4 regions of the Arthrobacter sp. M71 S08 genome follow, and region 3 is predicted to be linked to each of the others. Evidence: riboswitches for the same ligand, from Rfam matches in the RefSeq annotation. Region 3 holds a riboswitch; each other region holds the start of a gene.
The links. Region 3 has a riboswitch for S-adenosylmethionine ahead of AC5RTB_RS04120 (bifunctional o-acetylhomoserine/o-acetylserine sulfhydrylase). Riboswitches for the same ligand answer to the same signal wherever they lie in the genome.

Region 1 (5,298 bases), 140 kb from region 3:
GCCGCCGGACGTCATCTGGGCAGCGGCAAGATCGAACTGCGGGTGCGATTCGAGCAGGGGATAGCGCACCCAGGTCACTGCCGGTTGGGCTTCCAGCCAGCGGGCGAGGGTCAGCGCCGAGGATGAGGAGTGGTTGACCCGCAGGGATAGCGTCTCCAGCCCCTTCAGGAGGGTCCAGGCGTTGAAGGAGGACAGCGCCGGACCGGTGTGCCGCATGAGGGTCTTCACCGGACCCTCGATGAATTCCCTGCGGCCGAGAATTGCGCCACCCAGGACCCTGCCCTGGCCGTCCATGTGCTTGGTTCCGGAATAGACGACGATGTCGGCGCCCAGTTCCGTGCACCGCTGCAGCAGCGGCGTGGCGAAGACATTGTCGACGACGACCTGCGCACCGGCGGCGTGGCTGAGTTCCACGACCGCCCTGATGTCGACGATTTCCTGCATCGGGTTCGAAGGCGACTCGAAGAACACCGCGGTGGTAGGGACGCTCAGCGCTTCTTCCCACTGGTTGAGGTCCCAGCCGTCCACGAAGACCGTCTCCACGCCCCAGCGGGGCAGGATTTCGTTCAGGATGACGAAGCAGGAGCCGAACAGGCTGCGGGAGGCGACTACGCGGTCACCGGCAGCCAGGAGCGCTCCGAGCGCCGTGAAGACGGCGGACATGCCGCTGGCGGTTGCGAAGCATGCTTCTGCACCTTCAAGAAGGCGCAGGCGTTCCTGGAACATGGCGACCGTGGGGTTGCCGTACCGGGAGTAGACAAAGCGGTCGACATCGCCGGTGAACGCGGCCTCCGCCGCAGCGGCGGAGGAATACACGAATCCTGAGTTCAGGAAGAGGGCCTCGGAGGTTTCCTCGAAATTGGACCGTGCCAGCCCACCGCGCACGGCGAGGGTGTCGGGCGACCAGGCGGCGGTGTCGTCGTCCGGACGTTGGATCCGTGGGTATCCGCCGTTGCCGGCGATCGGCTCCCGACCGGCTGCCGGAGAGAACGACGACGGCGGCGTGGACTCACTCACCGGCGTCGCCCTGGCCGTTCGCCGGGCTGGCAGCACCGGGTTCGGCAGTGACGGATTCAGGGGTGCCGGATTCAGCATGCGTGGTGGTGGCAAGGCCGCTTGAGCGCCAGCCGCCGTTCGCCTCGAAACCGTGCAGCACGTTGTAGGCGGTGTGCCCGGCAGCAGTTGCGCTCTGCGCCGCGGCAACCGAGCGGACACCCGAGCGGCAGAGGAACAGTAGCTCCCTGCCCTTGAGGCCGTTCAGCTGGTTGAGGAAGGAGACATTGCGGGTGCCGTCGGAGCGGTTCCACTCCAGAAAGAGGGGGGCGGTGCCGGCGTCGGTGAGATCGGGGACGCCAACGCTTTGCCACTCCTCAATTGTGCGGACATCCACAAGGACGGCGCCCTTGCTGACGCGTTCCACCGCTTCGCGTGGCGTGATGTCGCCGGCATAGCCGTTGCCTGGCTGCTGATGGGGGGTGTAATGCTGTGACACTGTGTCTCCTCACGCTGTGCACGCTGGTGATCGTGGATCCTGATCGGGGTGCCGAGTAGTCACCTGAGGCACCCCGCCGTGAAAGAGGGTTGCCGGCCAGCAAGTCAGGGCTTGGCGCTGGCGCTCGTTACTCCGGATTGAACGTAGCACCGGCGGCGCCCGGTCTGCCACGCTGGGCCGTAACGTGCAGTAACGCCTGTGCTCGCGCTAAATGCTCCCGCTTCAGGACACGGACTCCACGAGGGCTCCGAGTTCGGCGGTCAGTTCCGGAGATACAGTGACCGGCTTCCCGTCGATCGACTCGACTTCGGCGAGGAGGCGGACGCTCGAAATGAGCCAGACGCCGTCGGAATTGAACAGGTCCTCCGGCACGAGGGGACCGTATCCGAGTTCCCAGCCCGAATTCCGGGCGGTCTCGAACAAGGCCCCCTGAGACGTTCCGGGCAGGATCCCGCTCTCCAGTTGCGGGGTGATGAGGTGCTTGACGCCGTCGATCACCCGGGCGATCAGGACCGTCGACGTCGGGCCTTCGAGCACCTTGCCATCGGAGGAGGTGAAGATGACGTCGTTGGCGCCGTGGGAGCGGGCGTAGCGGAGTGCGGCCATGTTCACCGCGTAGGAGAGAGTTTTGGCGCCCATCAGCAGCCACGGCGCGCGCTGCGCGACGGCGCTGTCATAACCGCGGTCCAGGAGGAGGATCGAGAGGCGCTGTCCGCGCAGCCCCTTGGGTAGTGGTGAGACCAGCACCCAGGCCGTCGCCCCGGCGCCTTCCACCCCGCGGGTGGCGACGAGTTTGACCACCAGTTCGCCGTCGTCGTCGGCTTCCTTCAGCGCAGTGGTGACGGCGCGTTCCCACGCGTCCGACGGCGGGACCTCCAGTTCGAGCGCCTCGGCAGAGGTCGCCAGCCGGGCGAGATGTGCCTGAAGCTTACGTGGCGCGCCCTTGACCGCCAGCATGGTCTCGAAGATGCCGTCGCCGCGGGTGATCCCGGTGTCAGTGACTTTGAGCTGCGGTTGCGTCGCGTCCGCGATGCGGCCGTCGGGGGAGGAGGGGTCCAGGAACACCAGAACAGTCATGGGCACCAGCCTAGCGACCGGGGGCCCCGGGGCGGGCGAAGCTCGCGAATCCGGATTGCTCTCCTCGTTCAGGCCACGCTGGGCCCAGTCCCGGTGGCCTGTTCAATGCTTCCACAGAAGGATGAGGTGACGGAAGGCCGCGCAGCCAGCAGTGCGGACTATTGGGGGAAGGACGAGCCCAGCGCGGACAGCACCCCGAACGCTTTCGTCCGCACTTCCTCCCACTCTTCGGCCGGGTCGGAATCGGCCGTGATCGCGCCGCCCACACCGAGCGTAAGGCGGGTGGCGTCGTCGTCGTTCTCCATCACGAGCGTACGGATGACGACGGCGAGGTCCGCCGCCCCATCGAGGGAAAAGTACCCGGCGGCACCGGAATAGACGCCGCGCGGCCCGCCTTCGAGCCGGTCAAGGATGGCCATGGTGCTGATTTTGGGTGCGCCGGTCATGGAACCGGCAGGGAACGCGGCGGCGACTGCTTCGGCGCGGGAGGACCCGGGCCGAAGCTGAGCGTCGATGGTGCTGACCATCTGGTGCACCGTTGCATACGTTTCGATGTCGCACAGGCGGCTCACCGTCACGGTGCCGGGGATCGCCAGGTGGGAGAGGTCGTTGCGCAGCAGGTCCACAATCATGATGTTTTCCGCACGGTCCTTGACGCTGGTGCGCAGGTCGGCCTGCAGGGCGGCGTCCTCGTCAGGGTCGGCGGAGCGGCGCCGCGTGCCCTTGATCGGTTCGGCCCGCATCCCGCCGGAGGAGTCGAGCCGGAGGAAGCGCTCCGGCGAGGTGCTGGCGACAGCAAGGCCGGGGAACGCGAAGTAGTGCGCAAACGGCGTGGGGTTGACGCGGCGAAGCCCGAGGTACGCCTCGAACGCCCGAACCGGGCCCTCTGCATGAGCGGTCAGGGCGGTTGTCAGGCACACCTCGTAGGAGTTGCCGTCGGTGATCTCCGCCTTGGCCGCGCGGATCTTTTCCAGGTACTGCTCGCGTGTATCCCGCACGGAGAACCGGGGAGCCGCCGGCGGCATTGCCGGAGCCGGAGCGGTTCCGCCCGACAGCACGACGGCGCGTGCCCGTTCCAGCCAGGCATCCGCGTCCGCGTCAGTGTCGCGGGAGCCGTCACGTAGGGTCAGGAGGTGGGTGCGCCGGTCATGGTGATCGAGGACGACGGCGCGGCCCGCGAAGAGCAGCGAGGCATCGGGGACCGTGCCGGGCATGTCGGTGTGCGGTGTTGTGGAACCGCCGGTCTCCCGCTTCAGTTCGTAGCCGAGGTAACCGAGCCATCCGAGGGCGAACGGGCCGGGGTAGTTGTCGGGGACCCGGACGGCCCGTCTGCCCCACACGCCGTCGAGCCAGCGGAAGAACGGCCCGGGGACGCGCGCGGTGACCGGACCGCCGGTGACCAGGGTGGTGCCGTCGGTGTGCTGGGCGAGCTGCCCGAACCGGCCACCGTCGTCCGCCAGTATCGAGAAACGGCTGCGGCCCTGTGGGTCCTCGGTGGTGGAGCTGTCCAACCAGGCGGCGGACCTAGCCGCCCCGTAGAGCGCGCCGAACACCGCTGCGGCCTCGGGGATCGTATCGAGGGTTTCGACCTGCAGGGTGAGGCCGCGGCGAGCCGCCCGTTCCATCGACATCAGGAACTCGCACTGGGGCAACCCGCTCAGGGCGCGGCGAAGCTGATCCGGAACGGCGTTTCCGCGGTGACCCTGCACCAGCAGATCGGCGTGGGGTGCGGGATGGTCGTCCGCGAGCCAGCGTTCCTCCTGGTCCGACCAGCGCTGCCAGAACGGAGTGTACGTGTCGCCGTCGCGCGTCAGCGCGCTAGTGCGTCGGAGGTCCTCGTCAGCGTCGATCCAGACGACGACGTCGAGGAACTCACGCGCGGCTTCGCACGCCGCACCCACCCCCTCAACCACGACAATGTCCGCCGGTTGCGTGAGGCGGGTGTCGCCGTCGTCGTTCGCGGTCCAGTCCCAGGCCGTCCAGCGGGCGGCCACCCCGGACGCGAGCGGGGTGAGAACTGTGCGGACGTATCGCTCCATGCCGTCGGCAAGGCCGTCCCAGCCGGGGTAGATGTCCTCAAGGTGGAACAGGCTCACGGTGTGGTGTTCCCGCAGCAGTGTTGTGAGTTCCACAGCCAGCGTGGTTTTGCCTGCTCCCGACCGGCCGTCGACGGCAATGATGAGCGGAACGACGGCGTTCACTGGCTTGTGTGCCATGACTTAGGAGAATGCCAATAGTGCGCCCACGGCGACGAACAGCGTGCCGAAGATGCGGTTGAGCAGGCGCTGTCCGCGCGGTCCGCTGGTGAACCGGCTGAAGGAGCGGGCCGCGGCGGCGAAGAAGAGCCACATCACCAGAACATCGATGACGACGACGGTGCCTGCCAGGGCACCGTACTGGCCCAGAAGCTCCTGCTCCGGTCGGATGAACTGCGGCACGAACGCCAGGAAGAACACGATTGCCTTGGGGTTGAGCAGGTTCACCCAGAGCCCCCGCCGGAACATTGACGCCGCGCCCTCGGCGTAGAGCGTGGCGGCCTCCTCGGCGGGAATCGGAGGTTCTATGAACTTCCGGATGCCGAGGTACACCAGGTAGGCGGCACCTGCATAGCGGATGATGTTGAACGCCAGCGGCGACCCGGCCACCAGCAGCCCGACCCCTGCCGCCACCACGGCAATATGCACGAGCAGGGCCACCTGCTGGCCGAGGATGCCCCACATGGAACGCCG
Region 2 (5,298 bases), on a different contig from region 3:
ATGGCGTCCGGATCGGCGTTGGTGACGAAGGAATCGTCGAAGAGGGTGTCGAGGGCTTCGTCGATCTTCTCCTGCGAGGAGACATCGCCGGTTTCCACGAATACCGGGCCGACCGTCTCGAGAACCTTCCGCTGTGCCTCGCCCGGTGCGGGGTCGACGTCCAGGTTGGTGCGCTCGATGATGACGGCGTTGGCGATTTCCACGTCAATGCCGGCAACGTCCGCGAGGATCTGCGCGGTTTCTTCCGGGTTGTCCTTGGCCCACTGGCGGGCCTTCTCGTAGGCGTTCACCACGGTCTGGGCAAGCTCGGGGCTCTCGGTGAGGAATTCCTCGTTGGCGTTGAGGAAGCCGTAGGTGTTGAAGTCGATGTTGCGGAAGAAGAGCTCGGCGCCCTCCTGCTCAGCCGAAGCCATGATGGGGTCCAGACCGGCCCAGGCGTCAACCGAACCGTTGTTCAGTGCTGCCCAGCCGTCGGCGTGCTGCAGGTTCTGCACGGTCACATCGGAGGGGTCGATGCCCGCGGACTCAAGCGACTGGATCAGGAAGAAGTATGGGTCAGTGCCCTTGGTCGCCGCGATCGACTTGCCGCGGAGGTCCTCAAGGGTCTCGATACCGGTGCCCTCAACGGTGACCATTGCCGACCACTCGGGCTGGGAGTAGATGTCGATCGTCTTGATCGGTGATCCATTGGACCGCGCGAGGAGAGCTGCGGACCCGGCGGTGGATCCGACATCGACCGCTCCGGCGCGGAGGGCTTCATTGGCCTTGTTGGAACCGGCGGACTGTACCCAATTGACGGTCACGCCCTCGTCCTCAAGCTCCGCTTCCAGCCAGCCCTGGTCCTTGATGACCAGGCTGAGCGGGTTGTAGGTGGCGAAGTCAATGTTGAGTTCGGTGGCCGTGGAACCCTCTTCGGTGGACGAGGCGTTCTCGCCGGCGAGGCAGCCGGTCAGGGCGAGCGTGCCGGTGGCGGCGAGCGCTACGGACAGGACGGCGCGGCGGGTGAAGGGCGAGCGGGTGCGGTTCATGGTTTCCTTTGCGTGGGGTAGCAGTCGCCGTGCGGACGGGCACGACGACGGAACAAGCTGTGTGTGTCTAGTGGCCTTTGACGCCGAGTGTGGTGAGCAGGGAGCTGCGCATTCGGCCGAGGTCGGCGGCATTGCGGTCCCGCGGGCGGTCGCCCGGGACGGTGAGTACCTCGGTGACGGAGGCGCCGGGGCGTGCCGGGTCGGTGGACTTGCCGAGCACGATGATGCGGTCTGCGAGCTGGAGGGCCTCGTCGACGTCGTGCGTGACCAGCAGCACCGTAGTGGGCTGGGCGGCGTGGATATCCAGGAGAAGGTCCTGCATCTTCAGCCGGGTGAGGGCGTCGAGGGCGCCGAACGGCTCGTCGAGGAGCAGTACGCCCGGGTTCCGGGCGAGCGCCCGGGCCAGGGATGCCCGCTGGGCCATGCCGCCGGACACTTCACGGGGCCGGTGCTCGGCGAAGTCGGCGAGCTCCACGAGGCCCAGCAGTTCGGTGACCTTCGCCTTGCCGGTGGCTGAGCTGGTCCCCCTGGGCAGGCCAATCGCGACGTTGGCCCGCAGCGACAACCAGGGGAGGAGACGCGGTTCCTGGAAGGCGACGGCGCAGCGGTCATCGATGCCGTTGACCGCGGTTCCGTCGATGAGGACGGCGCCGGACGTCGGTGCGTCGAGGCCCGCTGCCGCGCGCAGGAGGGTGGACTTCCCGCAGCCGCTGGCGCCCACAATGGCAAGCACTTCACCGGCCCGGACATCGAGGTTGATGTCGCGGAGGACCACATGCTCGCTGGTTCCGCCGCCGAAGGACCGCGTGAGGGAGGAGAAGGTCAGGGGAAGGGCCAGCTTGTTTGAGGCGTTGTTGGCGGCCTTAGTCTGTGCCTGCTGCTGCGCGCTGAGAACGGTGCTCATGTATAACTCCATCGCTCCTGGCAGTAGCACCCGTTCTCCTGCATGCAGGTAAGGGTTGCTGCGGCGTCAACGATCCAGGTCTCTCGGCCGCTCGGGATGGTGGACTTCCACTAAACGCTTTTATGACGGCCCGATGCAATATGTGTCGTAACAAAGCAGGTCCAGGCTGCGGTCACTCGAGCAGCCAGTCCACCGCTCGCTCCAGCAACTCGCGGTGTTCCGGTGACGCGTACGACGCCGCGTCGTGGCCGAGAGCGTCGTAGAAGCTCCGCGCTGTAGCGGTTCCCGCACCCCGTTCCGCCGTCCGCTCCAGCGGTCGCTCCAGCGGTCGCTCCAGCGACCAAATCAATGGATGCAAATGACCCTCATGTTCGTGGCGGGCATGGACGACGACGTCCGGTGACGTGCGCAGCCAGCTGTAGCGTTCGTCGTCGACCGTGAAGTCAGGGACGCCCACCGGGAAGGAGCCCTCAAGCGCAATGTGCGCCGGGCCGTACTCCGGGTGCATGGAAACGCCCCGCACCCAGCGGCCCCCGAGTGCCTTTTCCCAGGACTCCGAATCCAGAAAACTGGTGGAGCTGGAGTGCAGGGCCAGCAGCGGTCGTCCGCCTGCCACCCACGCGTCCAGCCCCGCGGAGGCGGCATCCGTTCCGGGGGAGGTGCCGTCGTCGCGCGGGAGGCCGACGTTCACCACCAGCAGGTCCGGCCAGGCGGCGGAGTCCTGCAGAGTCCCGAGGGCGTCGTCGACGTCGTCGGCGGTTTCCACGGTGAGGCCGTGACCCTCGAGCAGGGCGGCAACGGCAGCGGATGTCTCGGCGAAGGGGTGCCAGGGGTCCGAGTACCGGCCGGTGCCGCTCAGGAGCAGTGCCGTTGTCATGGGGAGCTCATTTCCGTAGGTGACGGGTGAGGGGTTCCGAGCGAGGAGTCCCTCACGATCAGGTCCGGGTTCAGCTCCAGCCGGTGGACGGGCCGCCGCCGGCCCTCGGCGATCCGGGCGGCGAGCATCTGCACCGCCACCCTGCCGACGTAGTGCTTCGGCGGCCGCACCGCGGAGATGGCAGGCTCGGCAAGGTAGGCGACCTCGTCGTCGTACGCCACAACGGCCAGATCACCGGGTACCGCGACGCCCCTGTCTCTGCAGTGCTGCACGAGGGCTACCGCCTGAATGTCCGAGTGCACGAGCAGCGCGGTTGTGCCCGTATCCCGGCATCTGGCAAGGATCTCGTCGAACTGATCGGTCTGGTGGCCGCTTTGGGCGTGCTCGGCGCAGTCAGCGTAGGTGGCGTTCTCAGAAATGCCGAGCGCAGTCAGAGCTTGCCGCCAGCCGCGGACTACATGACGGCTTGTGGGACTCCCCGAATCTGTGAAGCATCCGACCTTCCGGTGTCCTTCCTGCCAGAGGTGCCGGACCGCCATCCCGGCCCCGAACGCGTGATCGGTGGCAACCCATTCCAGCCGGTGCGCCGGGATGGCGGTGGGGGAGCGGCGCTCAGCAAGGACAACGGGCACCGGTAAGGAATTTAGCCAGCGCAGGAGATCGTGTCCCGCTTCTTCCGACGTATTCGGCGCAACAATAATGCCGCCGATCCCGTCCATCGCAAGGAGCGCCTGGACCTGACGGCGGTTGTCCTCCGCGTCGTAGGAGGACCCGCGCACCACCAGTCGTACCTTCTGCGCTTCGGCTTCCGAGCGCGCACCGCTGATCACCTGCGGCCAGTAGTAGTCCAGCGACGGGACCACCATGCCAAAGGTATGCCGGTTGCCGGTGAGCTGCTCCGAGGCATCGCGTTCCAGCGGGCTGGGCAGCACCGCCCCGCCGTGTACCCGGGAGACCAGCCCCTGTTCCGCTAGCGCGTTTACGTCCCGCCGGATCGTCAGTTCACTCACGCCCAACTCTGCCGCGAGCACCCGGACCGTGATGGCGCCGTGCGCCCGCAACTCGTCCATCAGCCGTTCCCTCCGCTGGAGGGAAAACATCGACCGGCCTGCCTGCCGGGCTTCGTCGTTACTCATCATGCACCTTCACTTCCAGGGTAAAACTGCCGTTCCTGCGGTGTTCTGCACTCATGCGGAAGGTCAGCCGGATCAACCGTTCGCCCCACACCGCCGCAAGGAGCGGGTCATCCAGCTCCCAGTGCTCGGTTCCGACGTCGGCAATGCCGGCATCCCAGCCGAGCTGTGCCTTCCGTCCACCTATGACGCCGGGAATCCCCTCGGGCGATATCGTCGCTACTCCCTCACCCACCTGTGAGAGGATCCCGGCGACCAGATAAGAGATGTCGACGCGGTCATCCGCGTTCTCCGGCGGCTCCGGCAGCGCCCATTCGTCGCTGACGAGTGCCCTCCCGCCTCCGCCGCGCCGCAACGACGCAGTCCGTCGCCAACGGGAGCCTGCGGGCAACCCGTACGCCTCTTCGAGCTGCATCACCATCGCGGGGTTGTCGGCAGACGGTTCCTGCACGACGACGGCTGCGAACTCCCCGCCCACGCCCTGACTCAGCCCCCACGGGGCGGGGACAGAATGCCACCCGCTTTGCATCGCGCGGATCGAGTAACGGTCCGGGCTGAAGGTCTGAGCTGTGTAGGTTGGCTGGCCGGCATCGACCAGCAGCGGGACACCGTCCACAGCCACGACCACAGAACCCACATCAAGGTGGTTGTGGTGCTCGCCGTTGTGCCCGCCCTTTGCGGTCAGCGTCACACCGTTGCCTGTACCGGGGTGCTCCCGCGCGACCATGATCTGAACGGAGGCAAGATACGTGAAGGGAATCAGCGACGGCTCGCCGGTGCCGTTGCGCTCGGACGTTACAGCGTGCATGGCCCGGAGGAGTCCACCGTCCGTCACCGGCTGTTCGGCAACCATTGCCCGCGCGTGGCGACCGGCGTCGTCGTCGTTCAGGCGATTAGCCCACCGGCGGAGCAACTCCCAGGGGAGGGCGTCTGATGCCCGCCCGGGGCCGTCGGCGACATTCAGGAAGAAGCGTCCGCCCAGGTGCATGCGGTGGGGGAAGGCGATCAGTTCCCTGGTGATCGGGAGGTCACCGCTGAGTTCGCCGTCGGTTGCGGCTTCGAGAAGTTCGAGGGCCTCGAGTGCCCGCCCGGCGCCGTTCCACCAGTAGGCGAAACCCTCATCGATCGCACCGTCGGAGGGGAGTGAGGCCAGGAAGCGGTCCAGGCCCTCGATGACCCGCGCGGTCAGCCGCGCTCGCCGGTGTGGATTGTCTTCGAGCAGCAGCGCCGCGGTGAGCACGTTGAAGTGGATCCATGGATTCCAGTTGTGGACGTCGCCATGCAACCCGAGCCAATGCCAGTCGAGCCGCTCGAGGAACGGAAGGAACACCCGCGTGGTGGCTTCCGATCGAATCC
Region 3 (5,298 bases):
CCGTTGCCGTAGTACCAGAGAGTCCCTGCAGCGTCGTAGGCAACGATGCCCGGATACCGGTCGGCCGTGCGCCAGCTGCCGATTGTCAAGTGGTAGCTGCTCCATCCTGAACCGATGGCCTGGGCGGGCGCGAACCCTCCACCATGCTTCCCGGAGTAGAAACTCAGCCGGCCGTCCTTCCATTGCGCGATGATGTCGAAGACGCCGTCGCTGTTCCAGTCGGTCACGTACCCCTTCGACAGCCCGGACCAACCGGAACCGATCTTCTGCCGGGGCTGGAAGCCGCCCTGGCCTGTAGCCGGGTAATTCCACAGCACGCCGTCCGGCCCGGCCGCCACTATATCTGCGGCGCTGCCGATGCTCGGACGGAATGGAGCGGAAGCCGGTTGCTGCGAACCGATCTTGATCGTCGAGGCGACACTGGGCACGCCGTTGCCGTCCACGGCAAAGAGCAGGTAATTGCCCGGCACCAGCACGCCGGGATCCACCGGCAACGTTAGCGACGCTGTGTTGCCCGAAACCGCTGTCGCGGTCAGCGGAACCCGCCGTTGATCGGTGTTCACGGAGTGGGTCACCGTACCCATCCGCATCAGTGAGAACTCGGTGGTCGGCGCTCCAGTGGTCACCGCAATCGTGCTGCCGGGCGCGGCCGACGTCGGTGCGGATAAAATTTCCGGCCGGGTGCGCGGGCTGCCGTCTGCGTTCAGCAGGTAGGGCGGCGTGAAGATCTGTCCGTCCAAATTGTTTGTTGTGCAGTTGCCGCACAGTCCACCACCGCCGACAAAGACACGGCCATCCGGGAGCAGCAGGGCAACGCTGTGATAGGCGCGGGGGGTGGCCATCGAGGCGAGCGTGGTCCACAGTCCGGTCGCCGGGTTCCAGATTTCCGGAGCCCTCGGAGCAGGCCCGGCCTCACCACCGACCACCAACACTTGGCCATCGGGCAACGCGACTCCATTCGCGAACGTCCGGTTGACGGCCATGTTTGAGGTCCGGGCCGCGGTGACTCCGTTATTGATGTCGATCGTGTCCGCCCGCGCGGTGGCATTTATACCCGAGTAGGCAGGTGCTCCGCCCACGGTGAGAATCTTCCCGATGTCGTACATCACGGCGTTACCATTCATGGCGTCGGGGCTATCGGAGCGCAGACCCGCCGGGGTGATGCTGCCATTGCCTGTGGTGGAGATCCAGTTCATTTGGCGACTCGGCCCGGCGTGGAACACACGGCCGCCGGGGGCGGCAAACAACCAGGCATGATTGTCGGAACGGTATTCGCCCGCGGGATCAGCGGTCAGGATGCTGCCGGACAACACATTTGGCAGCCTTCGCCAGCCCCCGACGGCGGACCACACCTCGCCGTGCTTGTTGCCGACGCCGCCGGACCATGACCCGCCGATGGTAAACACCTCGCCGGTGGACGTGGTCACGTTGGACTGGTAACCGCGGGCGATCTGCATGGCTGGCCCCGCGGTCCAGCTGTTCGCCTCAGGGTTGTACAGCGAGGTCTTCGTGCTGTTACTGCCCCCGCTGACCATGATCCGCCCGTCCGGCAGCATCGACGTCCCGGGGCAGAACATGTCGTGACCGGTGTTGGACACCTGGGTCTGGCTCACCTCGCCGGTGGTGAGGTTCAGGATGGACGTCTGGGTATATCCCCTGGCCCCGCTGAACGTGGTGGGGGAGTAGGCGGACCAGGTCAGCAGTTTGTTGCCAGGCAGCAGCGCCGCCGCAGCCGGGACAAGCGGGAATTTGATCGTCGGGCCCCAGGATCCCTGCGACTCACTTGTCACAGCCTGAACCGTCAGGTTCGCGGTGGGTTCCTCGGACTCCGGGGCCGCATCCGAGACGACAGCCGGAGCCACCGGACCGTGCTCGTGTACTCCGGTCGCGCTCGAAGGCTCGGCCGAAGCCGTAGCCGACGCCCCGTATCCCGCGACCAGCAGGGAGACCATCACAACCGCAGATACAAGTCGAGACATCGGTGCGCCTCCGTCCGGATTCATCCCGCGCTTAGCAAAAGCTAACGCGGGCGCCATGGAGGAATCTTGGGACCGCTCACCTGGCTTCGCTCTCGACGGATACATCTTCGTCATCTTGGCGCCCACTACAGCTCGCCTGCCTACACTGTGCGTAGGTCATGAGCGCCAGCATTAAGCCCCGGCTTGCTGGCCGGCAACCCTCCATCCGCGGCGGGGTGCCCCGGGTGAGGACCTGGCTGTCCGGCGAAGGGCCGGATGGCAAGCGCGGCCCGTGGTGCTCCCAGCATGCCGGGCCAATAGTAGAGGAGCCTTGAATGTCCAACGGATGGTCCTTCGAAACACGCCAGATCCACGCCGGGCAGGAGCCTGACGCCACCACAGGTGCCCGGGCACTGCCCATCTACCAGACCACGTCCTTTGTATTCCCCAGCGCCGAAAGCGCCGCTAATCGCTTCGCGCTGGCCGAGCTGGCGCCCATCTACACGCGCATCGGCAATCCCACCCAGGACGCGGTGGAGCAGCGGATCGCGAGCCTGGAGGGCGGTTTGGCTGCCCTCCTGCTCAGCTCCGGGCAGGCGGCGGAAACCTTCGCGGTCCTGAATGTTGCCGAGGCTGGCGACCACATTGTCGCCAGCCCAAGCCTGTACGGCGGCACCTACAACCTGTTTGCCCACACGCTGAAGAAGTTCGGCATCTCCGTCACCTTCGTAGCGGACCCCGACAATCTCGACCAGTGGCGCGACGCCGTCCAGCCCAACACCAAGCTGTTCTTCGCCGAAGTTGTGTCGAATCCCCGTCAGGACGTCCTCGACATCGAGGGCGTTTCCCGCACTGCCCATGAGGCAGGAGTGCCGCTGATCGTGGACAACACACTGTCGACGCCGTACCTGATCCGCCCGCTCGAGTGGGGCGCGGACATCGTGGTCCACTCCGCGACCAAATACCTTGGCGGCCACGGCACAGCGATCGCCGGGGTAATCGTGGACTCCGGCAAGTTCGATTTCGGCAAGGACCCGGAGCGCTTCCCCGGCTTCAACACGCCGGACCCCACCTACAACGGGTTGGTCTACAGCCGTGACCTTGGGGAAGGCGGCGCCCTGGGTGCCAACCTGTCCTACATCATCAAGGCACGCGTTCAACTCCTGCGCGACCTGGGCTCAGCGGTGTCGCCCTTCAACGCCTTCCTGATCTCCCAGGGACTGGAGACGTTGAGCTTGCGGATGGAACGCCACGTCGCCAACGCGGGGGAAGTTGCCCGCTGGCTGGAGGCACGGGACGACGTCGAATCCGTCGCCTACGCCGGGCTTCCGTCAAGCCCGTGGTACGAGCGCGGTCGTCACTACGGACCCAAGGGGACCGGTGCCATTGTTTCCTTCAACCTGGCCGGCGGAGCCGAGGCCGGCAAGCGGTTTGTAGACGCGCTCGAGCTGCATTCACACGTCGCGAACATCGGAGACGTCCGGTCCCTGGTCATCCACCCGGCATCCACCACGCACAGCCAGCTCTCCCCGGAACAGCAGGTTGTCGCTGGTGTCGCGCCTGGTTTGGTCCGGCTCTCGGTGGGACTTGAGCATATTGACGACATTCTGGCGGATCTCGAGACCGGCTTCCGTGCGGCGAAGGGTGCAGCCAGCGCCGAGTAGTGAAAATTAGCGGCCGGTCAGGAGTCTTAGTCCCTGACCGGCCGCGGATTCGGCGCCTGTTACCGCGCTAAGCTGAAAGGCCTGCCACCACCGCGGACTGCTCGTTGTGCGTAAGGTAGCTGCGCTGAATGCTGATCTGGTCAGCGACATACTTGGCGTCATGCCACACGCCCCAGATGAAGCTCGATCCGCGGCGTGACTGCCAGGGTAGCCCAAGGAAGTAGATGCCGGGCTCAGTGGAAACCCCGCGCTGCTGCCGCGGACGGTCCTTCTCGTCGAATGCATCGACCTCCAGCCAGCTGTAGTCAACGGCGAAGCCCGTTGCCCAGATGATTGTGGTGACGCCGGCATCTGCAAGATCCAGTTCGAGGAGGGGATTGGATACGCTCTCCGGATCCGGTCGCAACTCGCGTGCCTCCGGCTCCTCGGGAAGATCAAGGCCGTTGCGCTCGACGTAGGCATCAGCCTCGTCCAGTAGCGCAAGGTAGTGCGCATCACCGTTAGCGATGTTGTCCCGAAGATCCTCGGCGAAGCGCAGGGTTCCCTTGTCGAAAGAGACGGTCCGGCCCGTCAGCTTGATGCCGTCGTCGGCGAGAGTGCGGAAATCGACGGTGTGGCCGCCGTCGGCCCCGCTCACCGCGATCGTCACATGCTCCGCGCCCTGTGGAGGAGCGGAAGCTTCCCACTTGTTGAGCACTCCGAGCCACCAGCAGAAGTCCCGTCCGCGGTAGCTTCGCGGGGGCCGGTCATGGGGACCCACTGACAGGTACACCTGGCGGCCTGACCGCTGGATCTCGGAGGCAATCTGGACGCCGGATGATCCGGCTCCCACCACAAGCACTGCACCTTCGGGCAGCTGGTCCGGGTTGCGGTACTTGCTCGAGTGCATCTGGGTCAAACCAGCGGTGTCGGGAACGACGGCGGGAATCACCGGACGCTGGAACGGCCCGGTAGCAGCCACCACGTAGCGTGCGGTGAAGTCTCCCGCCGACGTCGTCACCTTGAAACCGGGTGCGCCGACGTTCCGGCGCACGGACGTCACCTCCACACCACATCGGATCGGTGCTCCGATCTTCTCGGCGTAGGCGACAAAGTAATCTGCGACCTGCTCCTTGGAAGCGAAAGCTTCCGGCTCTACGCCGGAGAACGTCATGCCGGGGAAGCGGTCGTGCCAGGCTGGCCCGTTCGCAACCAGGGAGTCCCACCGTTCGGAGCGCCACCGCTCTGCGATGCGGTGTCGTTCCAGAACCAGGTGCGGAATTCCCTGCTCGCTCAGATGTTCGCTCATCGCGACGCCGGCTTGGCCTGCGCCTACAACGAGGACCTCAACCTCGGGGTTGGACATGTGGATCTCCTCTGCATGAGACGAACTGTGATTGGGGTGAGCGACATTCGAAGTTGTGCGCTCTGGTGCGATGACCGGCTCCATCAAATGGCTGCCGTTGCACCTCCTTGTCATCTCATTCTTGTCCGTGGTGTTTCATCTGCATAACTAATAAATCCGACCTTTTGAATCTGAAATTCAGATTCGACTGCTTGACTATAACGTTTGATCTAGTGCTCGCTCATACACCGTCTCGCCGCCAAGTATGGTCCTGGCCACTTGCACGCGATCGAAACCTTCGGGGCCCTCGATCCGGCCGGTAAGAACCACCAGATCGGCGAGTTTGCCCCGC
Region 4 (5,298 bases), on a different contig from region 3:
CCCAGCACCGGACGGTAGCTCGGCCGGAACACGTCGCCGGCATGCATGATGCGGGAAAGCCGGTGCACCCATGGCACGCTCACGTCCAGCTGGTTCCAGACAAGGCCGAGGACTCCTCCCGGCACGAGGATGCGCGCTGCTTCCGCGCTCGCCGACGCCGCGTCGCACCAGTGCCAAGCCTGGGCGATCGAAACAAGATCAACGCTCGCAGTGCCGAGTCCGGAAGCCTCGGCCGTGCCCTGAACTCTTGCCACTGATGGGAGCTGCTGTCCGAGGACGGAGAGCATGTCCTCGGACGGATCAATCGCCGTCACCGCAGGACAACGGTGGGTGAGCTCCCTCGTGAACTTGCCGGTTCCGGCCCCGATATCGGCCGCGCGTCGTGCATCCGTTGGGACCAGCCAGTCCACAGCCTCCGGGGGATACCCTGGACGGACGCGCTCATAGCGCTCGCTGTCCTGCAGGTAGCCCCGAGCCAACTCACGACGGCGGTGCTCAGCGAGGCGCGGACCTCCAACGCCCATGACGGCAGCTCCTGTCGATACTTGATCAGAACCCGTCAATTAAATCACCCGGTCCGAGCTACTCGGGAACGGGGAGGGTCAGCTACGCGCTGTCAGTCGGTTGTGCAGGGTGCCGCGCCCGCCGTTCCCGGAGTGTGCGGAGCCCAGTCAGGGAAGGAACGGGTCTCGACAGCCGGTACCCAGCGCCCTGCGTCAACTACATAGTCGGTTCCCAGCCCATCGCGGATGAGCGAGGTGAGACCGGTGAGCAGTCGGTCGACATCGTCCTGCCGGGATCCGAGTCCGAAGCTGGCGCGCAGGGAGCCCGATGGCAGGCCCAGGCGCTTCAACAGCGGATGGGCGCAGAACTTCCCGTCCCGCAGCCCTACGCCATGCTCTGCGGAAAGGTAGGCGGCGACGAGGCCGGCGTCGTAACCGTGGACGGAGAAATTCACCACACCGATTGCGTCGGTGCTGTCAGAAAAGATGCGGTGTACGGTGACGCCGGTGAGGGCGGAGAGCCCGTCCACCAGCGCGTTCCGCAGGTCTGATTCATGGCACAGCCAATCCTCCGGGTCCAGGGCCGCGACAACCTCCGTTGCATACGCCAGCGCCGCTGCGCCCAGGACGTTCGGCGACCCGCCCTCATGCCGCGCAGGGCCGGTTGTCCATGAGACCGAATCGACCTTCACCGCCTTCACGGCACCGCCGCCGGCAAGGTGTGGCGTTCCGGCGTCGAGCCAGTCAGGCCTGCCGACCAGAACTCCGGATCCGAACGGTGCATACAGCTTGTGCCCGGAGAAAGCGACGTAATCGATTCCGTCACGCACGAGGTCCATCCGCCGGTGCGGCGCCAGTTGGGCTGCGTCGACAACGATGCGCGCGCCATGGGCATGGGCGAGGGCGGCAAGCCTGTCGATGGGCAGAACCTCACCGGTCACGTTCGAGGCACCGGTCACGGCAAGCAGGCTGATACCCCCGGACGCCAGCTCCTCCTCCACAGCGGTGAGCGTCGCCTCTATCGTGTCAGCCGCGACAATTCCGCGATGTGGGCGGTCCAGCCAGGGCAGGAGATTGGCATGGTGTTCCAGGTCGAGGTAAAGGACCTCGCCGCCCGCGGGTACGCAACCTGCCAGGAGATTCAGGGAGTCCGTGGTGTTGCGGGTGAAGATGACCGCGTCGTCTGCACGGCCGCCCACGAAGTTCCGGACGGTCTTCCGTGCCTTCTCGTACAGCGACGTTGAAATCTGAGATGTGTACCCGGCGCCCCGGTGAACGCTCGCGTAGTAGGGCAGAATGCTCTGCAGATAGTCATTGACCTGCTGCAGTGCCGGCGTCGAAGCGGCGTAATCCAGGTTGACGTAGCGGACAGCAGTGCCGTCAACCAGGGGCGCCTGCAGTTCAGCGCCCAGCACGGATGCAAGCGGTGCCGCGGACAGTTCGGTGGTGTTCTCAAGAAGTGCATTGCTCACAGAAGGTTAACCCCATGGTGGTCTCAAGGGACCTGCCAAGGGAGGCCCCGCGCTTGCCGAACCACTTTCCGGAACGGCCTGGTCGTCACCCGGGGCACCCCACCGCGGAAGGAGGGTTGCCGGCCAGCAAACCGGGGTTTAGCGCTGGCACTCGTGACCAATGAATCCAGAATAGGGCAGTCTGGAGTCTCCGCCCGTTTTGTTACGTGGCTACGTCAGGCGCCCGTATTTTCCTGGAGCAGATCGTCCAGCGAAGGGTTGAGTATCTTCAGGACGTCGTTATGCAGCGTGCTGTTGGTGGCCAGCGCGTTGCCGCCGAACGGTCCATCCGCGCCTTCCAATGACGTGAACCGGCCACCGGCTTCCGTAACGATCGGCACCAGTGCCGCCATGTCGTACAGGTTGAGTTCAGGCTCGCACGCAATGTCCACAGCGCCCTCAGCAACGAGGCAGTAGGACCAGAAATCACCGTAGGCCCGTGTACGCCAGACCGATTCCGTGAGCGACACGAATTCATCGAGGTTGCCGCGTTCTTTCCATCCCGACAGGCTCGAGTAGGAGAGTGACGCATCTTCCAGGCGCGACACGTTCGAGACCCGCAGGCGTGTTGCGGCGGCCAGTGACTTGCCGGTGAAGGCTCCCGTTCCGGTTGCTGCCCACCACCGTTTCCCGAGGGCGGGAGCGCTGACGACGCCGACGACAGGGCGACCCTCGTCCACCAGGGCGATGAGCGTGGCCCACACGGGAACACCGCGCACGAAGTTCTTGGTGCCGTCGATCGGGTCGATGATCCACCGTCGTGAGCCCGCGCCGCTGCTCCCGAATTCCTCGCCGAGCACGGCATCCCGGGGGCGGGCGCGTGAGAGTTGTCCGCGGATTGCCTCTTCCGCTGACTTGTCTGCATCGGTGACCGGAGTGAAGTCCGGCTTGGTCTCAACCGCCAGATCCAACGCCTTGAACCTGGACATGGTCTGGTCGTCGACGGAATCGGCCATCACATGGGCAAGGCGAAGGTCATCGTTGTAGCTCTGGAGGTTCATACAGTTCAACCTATATCCTCGGGACGCGCAGATGCGGGAGGCCCGATGCCCGGGGCGTTGAGTGCCCTTTGCACGCCGTAGAAGCCCGCCAGCTGGGTCTTAACGCAAGGAAGGGACATCGGCCGATAGCCGACGTCCCTTCCTTTGAAAACTAAGAGTTAGAGAACGGAGATGTTCTCAGCCTGGGGGCCCTTGGGTCCCTGGGTGGTCTCGAAGCTGACCTTCTGGTTCTCCTCGAGCGAGCGGAAGCCGCCGGAGTTGATTGCGGAGAAGTGAGCGAAGACGTCAGCGCCGCCGTCGTCAGGAGCGATGAATCCAAAGCCCTTTTCAGCGTTGAACCACTTGACTGTACCTGTTGCCATTTAAATCATTCCTTGAGTGTAGGATCCCCCCGTACTTCGGGGTTCCCGTCGCGGTGTTCATATCGCCTGCAAAAAAAGCTTTCGAACTCCGTAGAGAAATCAAGGCTTAACATTCGTGCGCAACACAACAACTTCCATCAGTCTAGCAGGGTATGGGCCGCTGCACGCAACAAGCTATTGCATACCCAGCTCTTTCGAGCCCTGCGGATGCTCAATCCCTGCACCCAACAGCCGCCGAAGGGAAGCGAGGCGCACGGGTCCTGATTCTCCGGCTTCCCCGGAATCGACCCAGCCGTCCAACCCGCAGTTGACTGCGGTGTCGTCGTGTCTGCACCCGCGTTCGCACTGCTCGGTTCCGGGCGCGAGGTCCGGGAAGGCGGCAAGGATGCGGTCGGCATCGACATGGGCGAGGCCGAAGGAACGGATCCCCGGCGTGTCGATGATCCAGGTTCCGGGCGCGGAGTCGGCAGCCTTCAGCGCGTAGGCGGACGAAGAGGTATGGCGACCGCGGCCGGTCACCGCGTTGACGCCGCCGGTGGCGCGGTTGGCCCCCGTGAGCGCATTCACCAGCGTGGACTTACCCACTCCGGAGTGGCCGAGGAGCACGCTCACCTTCCCCTCCAGGAGACTTTTCAGCAGGCTCACGGCGCCCGGGGCCAGCAGTGCGGACGTGCCGCTGGCGGACGTCGTTTCGACGGCGTCGGGCGTGGACGCGGTCTGGCTCGTGATGATGGGCAGATCAAGGTGCTCGTAATTGGCCAGCAGGTCCGCCGGGTCCTTGAGGTCCGCCTTGGTGACGCAGAGCAGCGGCTGGATGCCGGCGTCGTACGCGGCGACCAGCGCGCGGTCAATGAATCCGGTGCGCGGTTCCGGGTTGGCGGCAGCCACGACGATCACCAGCTGGTCGGCGTTGGCGACCACCGCTCGCTCCACGGGGTCCGTGTCATCGGCGCTGCGGCGCAGGAGGGTGTGGCGTTCCTGGATCCGGACCAGCCGGGCAAGGGTATCCGGCTCGCCGCTCACGTCACCCACCAACGCGACAAGGTCGCCGGCAACGACGGGGGAGCGGCGCAGCTCCCGGGCACGTGCAGCAATGACAATGCGTTCCGCGTCGGTGTCCTCATCCACGACGGCGGTATACCGTCCGCGGTCCACAGTGATGATCCGGCCGGTCACCGCGTCATCGTGGGCCGGGCGATCCTTGGTGCGGGGACGGGAACCCTTCTTGTTCGGTCTGATACGGACGTCGGACTCGTCCCAGGAGGAGGTCCCACGCCTGGACCCGGAGGGTGTCACAGTGGGCCGCTCGGATCAGCGGTGGCTGCCACTGCCTCCCACAGCTTCGGGAATTGGGGCATGGTCTTACCGGTAGTCGCGATGTTCTCGACCTCGACGCCCTCTACCGCAAGGCCGAGGATCGCTCCTGCGGTGGCCATGCGGTGGTCATCATAGGTGTGGAACGGGCCACCATGCAGAGGTGCCGGGCGAATGATCAGGCCGTCAGCCGTCTCTTCGGCATCGCCGCCAAGACGCGTGATCTCGGCGACTAGCGCCGCGAGACGGTCCGTCTCATGGCCGCGCAGGTGGGCGATCCCCGTCAGCACCGACGGCGATTGTGCAAGCGCGCAGAGCGCAGCCACAGTAGGCGCCAGCTCGCTGGTATCCGCGAGTTCAGCGCCAGTGATGGTCCCGCAGCCGCGGACCACCAGTGTGGAATCGCTGGTCAGTTCGACGGCGGCACCGAGCATGGGCAGTATGGTCCGCCACTTCTCACCGACCTGCGTGGTGTTGGCGGGCCAGTGCGGCATCCGTACGGTGCCGCCGGTGGCAACGGCCGCCGCGAGGAACGGTCCCGCATTGGAAAGATCGGGCTCGATGCGCACATCGAACCGGTTGATGGTTCCGGGCTCGACGCGCCACG

Region 1: linked by a shared signal. The riboswitch ahead of AC5RTB_RS04785 (rhodanese-like domain-containing protein) and the one ahead of AC5RTB_RS04120 (bifunctional o-acetylhomoserine/o-acetylserine sulfhydrylase) in region 3 are both predicted to bind S-adenosylmethionine.
Region 2: linked by a shared signal. The riboswitch ahead of AC5RTB_RS13455 (ABC transporter ATP-binding protein) and the one ahead of AC5RTB_RS04120 (bifunctional o-acetylhomoserine/o-acetylserine sulfhydrylase) in region 3 are both predicted to bind S-adenosylmethionine.
Region 4: linked by a shared signal. The riboswitch ahead of AC5RTB_RS11935 (aminotransferase class V-fold PLP-dependent enzyme) and the one ahead of AC5RTB_RS04120 (bifunctional o-acetylhomoserine/o-acetylserine sulfhydrylase) in region 3 are both predicted to bind S-adenosylmethionine.

The regions. Positions count from the first base shown of each region.
Region 1 is NZ_JBNHEY010000002.1:191,505-196,802, forward strand. It holds gene AC5RTB_RS04780 (O-succinylhomoserine sulfhydrylase) at 1-936, opposite strand, end outside; gene AC5RTB_RS04785 (rhodanese-like domain-containing protein) at 1,010-1,492, opposite strand; SAM riboswitch class IV at 1,499-1,624, opposite strand; gene AC5RTB_RS04790 (aminodeoxychorismate lyase) at 1,715-2,569, opposite strand; gene pabB (aminodeoxychorismate synthase component I) at 2,728-4,785, opposite strand; gene AC5RTB_RS04800 (LysE family transporter) at 4,789-5,298, opposite strand, start outside.
Region 2 is NZ_JBNHEY010000007.1:4,864-10,161, forward strand. It holds gene AC5RTB_RS13450 (aliphatic sulfonate ABC transporter substrate-binding protein) at 1-1,028, opposite strand, end outside; gene AC5RTB_RS13455 (ABC transporter ATP-binding protein) at 1,096-1,932, opposite strand; SAM riboswitch class I at 1,938-2,035, opposite strand; gene AC5RTB_RS13460 (ThuA domain-containing protein) at 2,105-2,809, opposite strand; gene AC5RTB_RS13465 (LacI family DNA-binding transcriptional regulator) at 2,806-3,945, opposite strand; gene AC5RTB_RS13470 (heparinase) at 3,938-5,298, opposite strand, start outside.
Region 3 is NZ_JBNHEY010000002.1:47,888-53,185, forward strand. It holds gene AC5RTB_RS04115 (galactose oxidase-like domain-containing protein) at 1-1,979, opposite strand, end outside; SAM riboswitch class IV at 2,134-2,250, shown strand; gene AC5RTB_RS04120 (bifunctional o-acetylhomoserine/o-acetylserine sulfhydrylase) at 2,294-3,622, shown strand; gene AC5RTB_RS04125 (flavin-containing monooxygenase) at 3,690-4,967, opposite strand; gene AC5RTB_RS04130 (amidohydrolase) at 5,163-5,298, opposite strand, start outside.
Region 4 is NZ_JBNHEY010000005.1:121,575-126,872, forward strand. It holds gene AC5RTB_RS11930 (class I SAM-dependent methyltransferase) at 1-524, opposite strand, end outside; gene AC5RTB_RS11935 (aminotransferase class V-fold PLP-dependent enzyme) at 617-1,975, opposite strand; SAM riboswitch class IV at 2,020-2,134, opposite strand; gene hisN (histidinol-phosphatase) at 2,191-3,015, opposite strand; gene AC5RTB_RS11945 (cold-shock protein) at 3,174-3,377, opposite strand; gene rsgA (ribosome small subunit-dependent GTPase A) at 3,552-4,673, opposite strand; gene aroA (3-phosphoshikimate 1-carboxyvinyltransferase) at 4,670-5,298, opposite strand, start outside.